3 regions of the Bacillus cereus group sp. MYBK79-1 genome follow, and region 2 is predicted to be linked to each of the others. Evidence: riboswitches for the same ligand, from Rfam matches in the RefSeq annotation. Region 2 holds a riboswitch; each other region holds the start of a gene.

Region 1 (4,672 bases), on a different contig from region 2:
GTTAAAGCGCATGTGAGTAGTATTTTAAGCAAATTAAACTTATCTGATCGTACGCAAGCAGCGTTATATGCAGTGAGAAATGGAATTGTATAAGACGAAAGTCGTAAGACCTAGTTCGCCTTTAGAAGGTGGACTTTTTTTATGGAAAAATACGTCTATATGAGGACGAAATTGTCTTGATATAAAGATAAAATATGTTTGTAAGCAACAAAACAACAATTACAAGGGATACCTTTTTTGAAAGTATATATGACAACGTAAGAGTGAGTTTTAGGAGGAAAATATAATGACAACAGTTTTATTCGTAAAAGCAAACAACCGCCCAGCAGAACAAGCAGTTAGTGTGAAATTATACGAGGCATTTTTAGCAAACTATAAAGAAGCGCACCCAAATGATACAGTGGTAGAACTTGATTTATATAAAGAAGAATTACCATATGTAGGCGTAGACATGATTAATGGTACATTCAAATCTGGTAAAGGATTTGATTTAACAGAAGAAGAAGCAAAAGCAGTAGCAGTAGCTGATAAGTATTTAAATCAATTCCTAGAAGCTGATAAAGTTGTTTTCGGTTTCCCATTATGGAATTTAACAATTCCAGCAGTACTACACACATATATTGATTATTTAAACCGTGCTGGTAAAACATTTAAATATACACCAGAAGGTCCAGTTGGCCTAATTGGAGATAAGAAAATTGCATTATTAAATGCACGTGGCGGCGTATATTCTGAAGGTCCAGCAGCTGGAGTAGAAATGGCTGTTAAATATGTAGCAAGCATGATGGGCTTTTTCGGTGCAACAAACATGGAAACAATCGTTATTGAAGGACATAACCAGTTCCCAGACAAAGCAGAAGAAATTATTGCAGCAGGTCTTGAAGAAGCAGCTAAAGTAGCAAGTAAATTTTAATTGAAATTATAATCGTCACTCAAAGAAACAGCATTAACGTCTATGTTAATGCTGTTTTTTATTAATTTGTAGTTTCGTTACGCTTAGGAAGTGGAAATGCATTACCAATAGCTGCTGCACCGAGCATTGGTAATAGTAAATTAAGCGGGAAAAACATAAGTAATAGTAATGTTATAGCTATTGGTTTTCTTAGCGCATAGCTCGAAATCGCTGTCGTAACAATGGCTACAGACGCGATTGGGTCTATAGGAAGAATGGAGGCTATCGCGTATCCGATACTTGACCCAGAAAATATAATGGGAAAAATATGTCCACCACGCCAACCTGTATTTAAACAAACGGCAGTAATGCATAATTTTAAAATTCCTGAAAGAAGTAATATCCAAAAAGATAAATGACTCCATTCAACGACTAAATCTTTTAATTGATGTTCCCCTGAAAATAATGTGTATGGGAGAAAAGTTCCCGCAATCCCTAATAAAACCCCACCTATAATTCCGAGTGTTAGTTTGTATTCACGGAAAGGATGGATAATTTTCTCTAATGTAAATTCTACTTTGAAATATAGGAAACCAACGATAGCACCGATGCAAGCAAGTGGAAGAAAGGCAATCCATTCATTGATTGAAAGAGATCCTTCCCCAAAATCAACAATAAAGGACCCACGATTATCGAGTTTACTAAGCAATAAATAAACGGAAAATCCAGCAAAAGTAGTAGTTACATATACAATTGCTTTTTTTCCTTTAGAAAACCCGGCAATTTCTTCTTCCTCATTTTCAGTTGGAGCTAAGTAACCGAATAATGGAGCGTTAAAAATGACACTTAAAGTAGCTCCAATTCCAACTTCTGTTAGTTCACTCATTCCCTTTAAAGCGAATTTAAAGCGATCCCCTACCCATGTACAAAGTCCGCCGATAATCCCGACAAGTGCGGCCTCTGGACCTAGGCTAGCTCCAAATATTAAAACAATAAGCGCAGTTAAAGTAGCCTGATGTACAAAACGGTATTCAATTCTACCAGTTTTTTTATATTCACCCATTACTTCTGGCATAAGACGTGGATATGTACCGAAGTATTTTTGTGATAAACCAACAAAAATACCGCCGATTATTGTTACACAAAGAGTGTAATAAGGGGGAGAAGAGAAAACGTTAGGTAAGTATCCCCAAATAAAGTGGATTCCGATATTGATCGTAACTAAAAATAACCAAACCGTAGCCCCTACTATAGAGCCTAAAAGAATGCCATATAGAGCGAGTATATAGTGCATGTCCTTTTTATCTGTCATGTTATACCTCCGTTATGTAAGTTGTAATAGAGAAAGGGTTACACATGCTAGTGTGAAATGAATGGAATATAATATAGTATCTTTGTGTGAGGTTGGCTTATTCAACATATATATTGGGATTTCATTAGGGTTTGGGGCTTATAAATTAAACCACTTATTTAATTCTATATATTGATTGGGATTTTTTAAAGGTCTTTTTTGAATAAATATGGAATATACTTCTTTTGTTGCTTTATATAGAACTGCTGACATTTATTTTAGAACATTCAGAAAAACGGATTGACATTAGGAAATTATTGCTATAAAATCAACGGTAATTGCATAGTCTTATCAAGAAAAGGTGGAGGGACAGGCCCGACGAAACCTTGGCAACAGCCGTATAACGGAATTGTGCCAAATCCTGCAGGTAATAAACCCTGAGAGATAAGAAAGAGCCTTTAGAGCGTGTTTTCAAACTGCTCCTTTCTTGTTTTCAGGAAAGGAGCAGTTTTTTTATCCCGCTTTAATGGGCAGTAAGACCCCCACCTCAAAATTCAGCGAAAGCAAAGAAATTAGGTGGGGGATCAACTGCCCATAAAAGTCCGATTGGTTCAACTAATAATCAGTGGGGGATGAAGAAAACCCCCACTGATTAAAGTTTCACTTTATTTTGTATAAAAGAAAGGAGAATGAGAGATGGGAGAATCATGGGGAAAAGGAACAATTTGTGTGCAAGGTGGTTATACACCAAAGAATGGTGAACCGCGTGTTTTGCCACTTTATCAAAGTACAACGTATAAATACGATACTTCGGATGATTTAGCAGCGCTATTTAATTTAGAGGCAGAAGGATATATATATACGCGTATTGGAAATCCTACTTTAGCTGCATTTGAGCAAAAGTTAGCGGATTTAGAAGGTGGTGTAGGAGCTGTTGCAACGGCTTCTGGGCAGGCTGCTATTATGCTTGCCGTTTTAAATATTTGTAGTAGCGGAGACCACTTGCTTTGTTCTTCCACAGTTTACGGTGGGACGTTTAATTTATTTGGAGTGAGTTTGCGTAAGCTTGGTATCGATGTTACGTTCTTTAATCCGAATTTAACTGCTGATGAAATTGTGGCCCTTGCTAATGATAAGACGAAACTCGTTTATGCAGAATCGCTAGGAAATCCAGCGATGAACGTTTTAAATTTCAAAGAGTTTTCAGATGCAGCGAAAGAGCTAGAAGTACCTTTTGTCGTGGATAATACATTAGCAACTCCTTATTTATGCCAAGCATTTGAACACGGAGCAAATATTATCGTTCATTCTACGACGAAATATATTGATGGTCATGCAAGCTCTTTGGGCGGCATTGTTATTGACGGAGGGAACTTCGATTGGACAAATGGGAAATATCCTGAACTTGTTGAACCGGATCCAAGTTATCACGGCGTAAGTTACGTTCAAAATTTTGGTGCAGCAGCTTATATTGTGAAGGCACGTGTTCAATTATTAAGAGACTACGGAAACTGTATGAGCCCATTCAATGCATATATTAGCAATATCGGCTTAGAAACACTGCATTTACGAATGGAGCGTCATAGTGAAAATGCTCTCGCAGTTGCTAAGTGGCTTGCTAACCATGAACGTATTGAATGGGTGAATTATCCGGGATTAGATAGTAATGAAAATTATTCGTTAGCACAAAAGTATTTGAAAAAAGGTGCTAGTGGAGTTTTAACATTCGGCATTAAGGGAGGATTAGAAGCAGCGAAAGAATTTATCGCAAATGTAAAACTAGCAACCCTCGTAACGCATGTAGCTGATGCACGAACTTGCGTTATACATCCTGCTAGCACAACGCATAGACAATTAAGTGCTGAAGACCAGCATTTAGCTGGCGTTACATCAGATTTAATTCGTTTATCGGTTGGTATAGAAGATGTTTCTGATATTATTGCAGATTTAGAAGCAGCGTTAGTCGGAGGCAAACAACATGCCGATCATAATTGATAAAGATTTACCAGCTCGCAAAGTGTTGCAGGAGGAAAATATCTTTGTAATGACGAAGGAGCGAGCAGAAACACAGGATATCCGTGCATTGAAAATTGCTATATTAAATTTAATGCCTACGAAGCAAGAAACAGAAGCGCAGTTACTTCGTTTAATTGGCAACACCCCGTTGCAATTAGATGTTCATTTACTTCATATGGAATCACATTTGTCTCGTAATGTAGCACAGGAACATTTAACGAGCTTCTATAAAACATTCCGTGATATTGAGAATGAGAAATTTGATGGACTTATTATTACAGGAGCACCAGTTGAAACTCTTTCTTTTGAAGAGGTAGATTATTGGGAAGAGCTTAAACGTATTATGGATTATTCAAAAACGAATGTAACATCTACGCTTCATATTTGCTGGGGGGCACAGGCTGGTTTGTATCATCATTATGGCGTTCCAAAGTATCCTCTTAAGGAAAAAATGTTCGGTATATTTGAACATG
Region 2 (4,672 bases):
GTACGTGATTATAGCCGAAATGATAGAGTTGGAAAAAGTTATATCGAGCAGCAATATGAAGATGTACTTCATGGTACAAAAAAAGAAGTAAGAAGCGTTGCAGATAAACAAGGTAATACAATTAGAACGGAAACAGTTTCTGAGGGAAAGAGCGGTAAGAATTTAACTTTAACAATAGATATGGAATTGCAGAAGAAAGTAGAAGAAAGTATTGAAAAAATATTAAAAGCATATAAAGGGTCAGAATCCATGTTGGACCGTGCTTTCGTTGTGATGATGAATCCAAAAAACGGACAAGTATTATCCATGGCCGGGAAAAGACTTGTAGAAAAAGACGGAAAAACAGAAGTTGAAGACTATGCATTAGGCACAATGACTAGTTCTTATGAGCTTGGATCAACAGTTAAAGGTGCGACAGTTTTAACTGGATTTGAAACGAACGCTATAACACCAGGTACTTATTTTTATGATGCACCTATGAAGTTTAAAGGAACTAAGGAAAAAAAGTCTTGGAAAGAGTTTGGAAATATTGATGATTTAAGGGCGTTACAAGTCTCTTCAAACGTTTATATGTTTCATACAGCATTAAAAATTGCAGGTGTGGATTATGTGAAAAATAGTTCATTAGATATTAAACAGGAGTACTTTGATAAAATGAGGTATTATTTCAGACAATTTGGATTAGGTGTTCCAACGGGTATTGATTTACCGAATGAAACAGCTGGACAAATTGGTAAAAAAGATAATCAACCTGGTTTCTTACTAGACTACTCAATTGGTCAGTATGACACCTATACGCCACTTCAGCTTGTACAGTATATTTCAACAATCGCAAACGGTGGATATCGAATGAAGCCACAAATTGTTCAAGAGGTAAGAGAGCAAACGTCGAAAAAAGATGAGATTGGTAAAGTGGTGCATTCAGTAGAACCAATCGTTTTAAATAAGATAGATATGAAAGAGGAATATATAAATCAAGTAAAAGAAGGATTTAGAAGGGTATTCCAAGAAGGTGATGGAACAGGAGTAAGGGCGTTCCAAAAAACATCTTATAAGCCAGCAGGTAAAACAGGGACAGCACAGACAGTATACGGCGGAGAAAGTGATATTGGAAGAAATGAAAAAGGTGAGCGAAGAGAATGCTATAATTTAACGTTAGCAGGATATGCGCCGTATGATAATCCTGAAGTAGCATTCTCTGTAGTTGTGCCGTGGGTTATTAATGATAAATCTGGTATTAACTCTGATATTGGAAAAGAAGTTTTAGATGCTTATTTTGAATTAAAAAATAAGCGATTGACTGGAGGAACTACAAAAATAGATAGCTCTCAAGAAGGTTAAAACATATGAAATGTTATAGAAACTAGAGTCGTCTTATTTAGGAATAGATTCAAAATGGATGATAGAGAAGGATAAAATCTTCTATCAACTATGCACACTTTATAAAATAAATCATATATTGATAGCATAGGACAAGCTGAAAAGCTTATTCTAACCTCACAGAACACTCCTTATCACGGTTAGGCATCTACTTATGTAGATGCCTTTTTTAATTTATTAACTGACAATTATTTATCAATCTAAAGTAGTAAGTATGATAGCTCAAAGATTAACTGAACTTGAAGCAGCACATCGATTATTGAAAGAACATGTTAATGTGCAAACTTTAAATGAAGCGGTAACAGACGTTCTTTCAAATGAAAAGTATAAACATGGTATACGAAAACTGAATGATAGTTTTTTAGAATGTGGTGGTACTAAAGAAGCAATTGCAGTTATAAAATCTCTTTTAAATAAATAGTGTGGACAATATAAAAGCATAGAGGCTCTACCTTTATGCTTTTATATTATTATACTGCAAACTGCACAGCAGTATTTGCATGTAAAAACGCGGTATCAAAAACAGGTACAGTAAGGTCGTTTTGGGAAATGAGCAATGGTATTTCAGTGCATCCTAGCAATATACCTTCTGCGCCGTTTTGAATTAATGATTTTGTAATTTGTAAAAGTTTTTCTTTTGATGTTTCTGAAATAATTCCTTTACTTAATTCATTTAAAATAACATGATGAATAAAATTTCTTTCCTCTTCATTTGGGATGATTGTCTCAATATTAAAATTTGCTAGACGTGATTTATAGAAGTCTTGTTCCATCGTTTGTTTCGTACCCAATAGTCCGATACGCTGTATATTCTGTTCTACCATTTCTTTAGCACTTACATCACCAATGTGAAGAAGTGGTATTGATATTGCATTTTCTACTTCCTCAGCAAATAAATGGACCGTATTGGAACACATTAATAAACAATCAGCTCCGGATTTTTCAACCTTTTTTGCAACTGTGATTAGTTCGTTTTTCACTTCTTCGTATTGATGATTTTGTAATAAAGTAGTTACTTCACCAAAGTCCATGCTATATAAAACAAGTTTTGCATTTTGATCATATTGAGAGAGTGTAAGTGTATTAATATGTTTATAGTATAACGATGTAGATTCCCAACTTAGTCCACCAATTAAACCGATTACTTTCATCGTACATTCCTCCCGTAACTATTTTGAATTTATTATTTCATAATCCCGATAAGAATACAATGATTTAAATGTACCGTTAAATAAAAAATAAAAATAATTAGAAAAGTGTTGAAATTTATTCTTCTTAGTGCCATAATACGAATTACAAATTAATACTTATCCAGAGAGGTGAAGGGAACGGCCCTATGAAACCTCAGCAACCCCTATGTATATTTATAGGAAGGTGCTAATTCCGCAGAAGACACGATGTGTTTTTTGAAAGATAAGAGGATTCTTGAACGTGAAAGAAAATGACCTCTTATATAAGAGGTCATTTTTTGTTGTATAGAAAGGAAGTGTTGATGCATAATTCATTTCCAAAATAAATATAGAGTAATAAAAGTTGACTAGTATGAGAGGGGAATTGTAATGAACAAATTATCAACGAAGTTAGTAGTGGCAATCGGAATTGGAGCAGCATTATACGGGATATTAGGACTTTGGGGATTTTCTATTGCACCAAATACATTTATTAAACCTGCATTAGCTATTTTAACTGTTTTTGGAGCGTTATTTGGCCCAGTAGCAGGACTGTTAATAGGACTTATCGGTCATACCGTAACGGATACAATTGCTGGTTGGGGTATTTGGTGGGGGTGGGTAATTAGTTCAGGCATTATCGGCTTTGCAATGGGGCTCATTCAAAAAAGAGTGGGCTTTAGTGTGAAAAACGGAACATATAATAAGGGGGATATTTCTTATTTATCCATTATTGGGTTAATTGGTATTGTCATTGCAATTATATTTGCTGGGGCATTCGATATTATTGTAATGGGAGAACCGTTTGACAAAATTGTTATACAAGTATTAGGAGCTACAATTGCTGATGTTATTGTATTTTTAGTTCTTGGATTGCCAATTACAATAGGTCTAGCTAAATCAAATAAGAAACATACACATTTAAAAATTGAAAAGTAGGGATGTTAACATGCAACCAATTATTTCTTTTGAACAATTTAGCTTTCAATATGAGCGTGCGGCGCAGCCTACTGTAAAAGACATTACATTTCATATATTTCCTGGAGAAAAAGTGCTAGTTGCTGGACGAAGTGGTTCAGGGAAATCAACGTTAGCTCATTGTATCAATGGGCTTATCCCGTTTTCTTATGAAGGAATTAGTACTGGTAATATTTTGATTGCTGGAAAAGATCCGAGGAAAGAGAGTGTTTTTGAACAGAGTAAACAAGTAGGAACAATTTTGCAAGATCAAGATGCTCAATTTATTGGTCTTACAGTGGAAGAAGATGTAGCTTTTTATTTAGAAAATGAATGTGTAAATCAGGATAATATGAAAAAGATTGTTTCGGACTCATTAAAAAAGGTAAAGATGCATACTTTTCATAAACAAAGCCCGCATGAATTATCTGGAGGGCAAAAACAAACTGTTTCTTTAGCAGGTTTGTTAACAACGAATGCGGATATATTATTGTTCGATGAACCTTTAGCGAATTTAGATCCTGTAAGTAGCTTACATACAATAGAACTTATTAAAGATATACATAAACAATATAATAAAACAATCGTAATTATTGAACATCGAATAGAAGAACTGTTAAATCTAGATTTAGATAAAATCATTTTAATGGAAGAAGGGGAAATTGTTGCGATAGGCACTCCAGAAGAGATTTTAACGTCAAGTATATTACCATCTATCGGCTTAAGAGAGCCCATGTACATAGAAGTATTAAAGAGATTACAGTTTGATAGTAATAATGACGTAATATACCCCATTAAAAATCTTCAAAGGGAAAGTGTTAGTAGCGTAATAAATGAGTGGATGGAGAAGCAAGCTTTTTGTAAAGACACTCCTATAATAAAAGAATTATTGAAAGTAGAGAATTTATCATTCTCATATCCTAATAAACAAAAAGTATTAGACAATGTAAATTTCTCCATATATGAAGGGGAAATTGTAGCACTTTTGGGCCATAATGGAGCGGGTAAATCAACATTAGCTCATAGTCTTATAGGGATAAACAAAACAAATAATAATAGGATTTTAATTGATGGAGTAAATATCAATTCTTGGTCTATTCGTAAACGGGGTGAGGTTATATGTTATGTGATGCAAAATCCAAATCATATGATTACACAACCTACTG
Region 3 (4,672 bases), on a different contig from region 2:
TTTGTTGTCAGATTTAAAATTTTGATTTATGATTTTCAACAGGGACAAAATGTAGTGAATTGTCGAATAATATGTAATACTCTTAATTTCAAGTTTTATAGATATAGAATGAGAGGTAGAGTGACACATCGAAGAGGGGGTTACAACAAGTATGAAAAGAATAGGACTTGCATGGCAAATATTAATTGGTCTTGCACTAGGTATTGCAGTTGGGGCGATTTTCTTTGATAATCCAGCTGTTGTGAAATACTTACAACCAATTGGCGATATTTTCATCCGATTAATTAAGATGATCGTTGTGCCGATTGTTGTAGCAAGTATTGTTGTTGGAGTTGCTGGTGTTGGTGATGTAAAAAAATTAGGCCGACTAGGCGGAAAAACAATTATTTACTTTGAAATTATTACAACAATTGCAATTGTTGTTGGTCTATTAATAGCGAATATTTTCCAACCAGGAAAAGGCGTAAATATGGAGCAGTTAACAAAGACAGATATTTCAAAATATACACATACGACAGAGCAGGTACAAAGTCATTCATTTGCAGATACATTTGTAAATATTGTTCCAACGAATATTATGAAGTCATTAGCTGATGGAGATATGCTTGCTATTATCTTCTTCTCTGTACTATTCGGTTTAGGTGTAGCAGCAATTGGTGAAAGAGGAAGACCAGTTCTTCAATTTTTCCAAGGTGTAGCTGATGCAATGTTTTACGTAACGAACCAGGTTATGAAATTTGCACCATTTGGTGTATTTGCACTAATCGGTGTTACAGTTTCTACATTTGGTCTTGCGTCATTAATTCCATTAGGGAAATTACTAATTGTCGTATACGGAGCAATGATCTTCTTCGTTGTAGTTGTCTTAGGACTTACAGCGAAAATATTTGGAATTAACATTTTCCAATTCTTCAAGATTTTAAAAGACGAACTGATCTTAGCATACTCTACAGCAAGTTCAGAAACAGTTTTACCGAAAATCATGGAGAAAATGGAGAAGTTCGGTTGTCCGAAAGCAATTACATCTTTCGTTATTCCGACAGGTTATTCATTTAACTTAGATGGATCAACTTTATATCAAGCGATTGCAGCTATTTTCTTAGCGCAAATGTACGGTATTGATTTATCTATTTCTCAACAAGTTACATTATTACTTGTATTAATGGTTACATCAAAAGGTATTGCGGGTGTACCGGGCGTATCATTCGTTGTATTATTAGCGACACTTGGTACAGTAGGTATTCCAGCTGAAGGTTTAGCCTTCATCGCTGGTATTGACCGTATTTTAGATATGGCTCGTACAGCAGTTAACGTTGTAGGTAACTCTTTAGCAGCTGTAGTTATGTCTAAGTGGGAAGGTCAGTATGATGCTGAAAAAGGACAAGCTTATTTGAAAGAAATTTCTAATAAGCAAGCAGCTTAATTATAATTTGAACAAGCTCTCACATAATATGTGGGGGCTTTTCTATATAGAAGGGGAGCGGACGTAATGAAACGTAAATATGGTGACGGTTCTTCGTGGAAGCGACTACTAGAGAAGGATTATACGGTTAAGCGAGTAGAAGAAGGAATGCTAGGAATACTGGAAATAAAAAAAGTTAGAGAGCCTAGTTGTAAAGAATATGATGGTAAAGAACTTTGTATTGCAGGGAATCAATATACGTGGATTCAATATTTCATAAAAGGGAAAAACTTTGCGATTACAGCTATGTTAGATGATCAGAAAAAATTAGTGCAATATTACATCGATGTGGCAAAAGAATATAAAATTGACGACCGTGGTTTACCGTATTTTGATGATTTATATTTAGATGTAGTATTATTACCGAACGGTAAGGTGTATGTACTAGATGAAGATGAGCTAGAGGATGCTTATAAAAGTGGCAATGTTACAAAAGAAGAGTATGAGTTAGCTTGGTACACCACGAAATGGATAATAGATGCAATAAAAAATAGTGAATTTTATTGGATTTCAATATTGGAAGAAGAAATCAAAAAGTTAAAATGATTGTTGTATTCAAATTTTTGCATAATTACCAAAAAAATCTATACAAAAAATAATTGACTTTTGTTTTGTAAGCGAGTAAAGTTAGGGAAGAAATTACTATTAAAAAATAAATATGAAACCTTCTTATAAAGAGAGGCGGAGGGACTGGCCCTACGATGCCTCGGCAGCGGACTCGATTTCAGAGTGCTGTGCCAAATCCAGCAAGCATGTGCTTGAAAGATGAGAAGAGCGTTTCTTATACATGTATAAGACCTCTTCTCATTGGAAGAGGTCTTTTGTTATTTATTAGAAAAAGGTTGAAACTAGGGAGAGATGGTACTTTGAAAGAAACGAGAGGAAATGGTTTGGCTTTATTACCACTTGGGATATTTTTGGCGCTATTTATTGGTTCTGGAATTATTACAGGTGATTTCTATAAATTGCCGATACTTGTAGCAATTTCAATTGCTGTAGGAGTCGCTTTAGCAATGAATCGTAAAGAAAGCTTTAATGTAAAAGTAGAACGATTTGCTAAAGGTGCAGGGAACCCAGATATTATGATTATGGTTCTGATTTTTGTACTGGCAGGAGCGTTTTCTGAAACAGCAAAAGGGATGGGCGGCGTTGATTCTACAGTTAACTTAGCGTTATCCATTTTACCGCAAGGGTTTATCGTGGCTGGAATTTTTGTTATAGGTGCATTTATTTCATTAGCGATGGGAACTTCAATGGGAACAATAGCTGCATTAGCACCAATTGCTGTAGGGATTAGTGGGCAAACTGATATCTCCATTGCACTTACGATGGCTACTGTTGTTGGCGGGGCGATGTTTGGTGATAATTTATCATTTATTTCAGATACAACAATCGCAGCAGTACGCTCACAAGGAACAGAAATGAAAGATAAGTTTAAAACGAACTTTTTAATTGTATTACCAGCAGCTATTATTACAATTGTACTGTTAGTAATACTTACTTTAGGAAGCGATACGCAAGTTAAAGCGCATAGCTTTGACTGGATAAAGATTTTACCGTATGCAGGAGTACTGATTACAGCGTTACTTGGCTGGAATGTACTTATTGTATTAACTGGTGGAACGGTACTATCTGGCGTTATCGGTCTTTTAGATGGCAGTTACACGTTAGAGAGTTTCTTTAAAAGTGTAACGACTGGAATGGGCGGTATGATGGAGTTAGTATTACTGGCTATTTTAATTGGCGGTATGGTCGAACTGATTCAATATAATGGTGGCATCCAATATTTAATGAATATTTTAACACGTAATATTCGTTCTAAAAAAGGAGCAGAGTTTGGTATTGCTGGTTTAGTAGGTATGACGAATATGTGTACAGCCAATAATACGATTTCTATTATCTTTACAGGTCCACTTGCGAAAAACATTGCAGATCAGTATGAAATTGATCCACGTAAATCAGCGAGTGTATTAGATCTTTTCTCATGTTGTGTGCAAGGATTAATACCGTACGGCGCGCAAATGTTAACAGCAGCAGGATTTGCGGCGTTATCTCCGATTGAATTGTTACCATATGCGTTTTATCCGATCTTAGTTGGAGTATGTGGAATCATTTCTATATTAATTGGTTTCCCGAGGTTTTCTAAAGTGGCGGGAAAGAAAGAGTATCATAAAACAGCGTAATTAAAATGAAGTTTATGAATCGTAACGAAAGCCGTACAGAGAATATTCTCTGTACGGCTTTTTATATGCGATAAAAGGGCGAATGTTCCTACTCCTACCATATGTTTTTACAAAAGGCTGAATGCAACTCGGTCTTAAGTCTGAGTCGAAAACGGTTCTTAAGCTCGTTATGGAAAGATGAAAAAATAGTTAAGATAAGAGTATCAAATCGAAGGGAGGCAAGCACAAGATGAAACAATTTCTAGCGTTTATCGCGGCCGGTATTTTGGCTTTAATTGCTCTTGGTAGTCTTGCTGGTATTGTAGGATTCGCAATCGGAGCAGGAGTTGTGTACTGGAGCTATAAATCATTTGTGCGAGCACAATCATTTTTTGGAAAGTTAGCTTGGGGTATTGTTGGTTTAATCGGTTTATCCATTGCACTTTCTCATTCCCCAGCACTAATCGGTATCGCAGCATTAGTAGTTTTATACTACGGATACCGTGAGTGGAAAAAAGAAAAAGATGTAGTTGTTGATTCTGCTCCAGAAAGTTCTAAATCATATAGCAACTTTGAAGATGAGTGGAACAAGTTAATGAAAAACTAATAAAAACCAAATCAAATTTATAAAGTAGAAGAGAGGAAGATTATAATGAAACAATCTTTATTCGGACGTGTACGCGATGCAATTTTAGCAGATTTTCATAATGTGTTAGATGAGAAAGAAAGAAAAAATCCAATCGCTATGTTAAACCAATATTTACGCGATAGTGAGCGTGAAACAACAAAAATTGAGAAGTTAATTCAGCGTCATAAAACATTAAAATCTAATTTCGCTCGTGAGCTTGAGCAAGCACGTTATTTCGTTAATAAAAGATCAAAGCAAGCTATCATCGCTCAAGAAGCAGGCGAATTACAGTTACACGAACGTGCATTAGAAGAAGTAGCTTATTATGAAGGGCAAGTAACTCGATTAGAAGAAATGTATGCAGGTGTTGTAGAGCAAATCGATGAATTAGAGCGTCGTCTTTCTGAAATGAAAAACAAA

Evidence for each region. Region 2 has a riboswitch for S-adenosylmethionine ahead of ACTFOB_RS01510 (ECF-type riboflavin transporter substrate-binding protein). Riboswitches for the same ligand answer to the same signal wherever they lie in the genome.
Region 1: it holds a riboswitch for S-adenosylmethionine, as region 2 does, so the genes downstream of both, ACTFOB_RS19320 (bifunctional O-acetylhomoserine aminocarboxypropyltransferase/cysteine synthase) here and ACTFOB_RS01510 (ECF-type riboflavin transporter substrate-binding protein) in region 2, are expected to answer to the same signal.
Region 3: it holds a riboswitch for S-adenosylmethionine, as region 2 does, so the genes downstream of both, ACTFOB_RS14225 (Na+/H+ antiporter NhaC family protein) here and ACTFOB_RS01510 (ECF-type riboflavin transporter substrate-binding protein) in region 2, are expected to answer to the same signal.

What each region holds. Positions count from the first base shown of each region.
Region 1 covers NZ_JBQAEO010000013.1:42,030-46,701, reverse strand. Annotated here, with positions in the region: gene ACTFOB_RS19335 (response regulator) at 1-93, shown strand, start outside; gene ACTFOB_RS19330 (FMN-dependent NADH-azoreductase) at 287-913, shown strand; gene ACTFOB_RS19325 (chloride channel protein) at 975-2,204, opposite strand; SAM riboswitch class I at 2,529-2,634, shown strand; gene ACTFOB_RS19320 (bifunctional O-acetylhomoserine aminocarboxypropyltransferase/cysteine synthase) at 2,880-4,178, shown strand; gene metA (homoserine O-acetyltransferase MetA) at 4,162-4,672, shown strand, end outside.
Region 2 covers NZ_JBQAEO010000001.1:278,665-283,336, reverse strand. Annotated here, with positions in the region: gene ACTFOB_RS01525 (peptidoglycan D,D-transpeptidase FtsI family protein) at 1-1,341, shown strand, start outside; partial or broken gene ACTFOB_RS01520 (macrolide family glycosyltransferase) at 1,589-1,801, shown strand; gene ACTFOB_RS01515 (aspartate/glutamate racemase family protein) at 1,851-2,531, opposite strand; SAM riboswitch class I at 2,685-2,800, shown strand; gene ACTFOB_RS01510 (ECF-type riboflavin transporter substrate-binding protein) at 2,940-3,488, shown strand; gene ACTFOB_RS01505 (ABC transporter ATP-binding protein) at 3,499-4,672, shown strand, end outside.
Region 3 covers NZ_JBQAEO010000007.1:169,755-174,426, reverse strand. Annotated here, with positions in the region: gene gltP (glutamate/aspartate:proton symporter GltP) at 152-1,423, shown strand; gene ACTFOB_RS14230 (DUF402 domain-containing protein) at 1,490-2,008, shown strand; SAM riboswitch class I at 2,129-2,234, shown strand; gene ACTFOB_RS14225 (Na+/H+ antiporter NhaC family protein) at 2,329-3,645, shown strand; gene ACTFOB_RS14220 (lmo0954 family membrane protein) at 3,875-4,231, shown strand; gene ACTFOB_RS14215 (PspA/IM30 family protein) at 4,277-4,672, shown strand, end outside.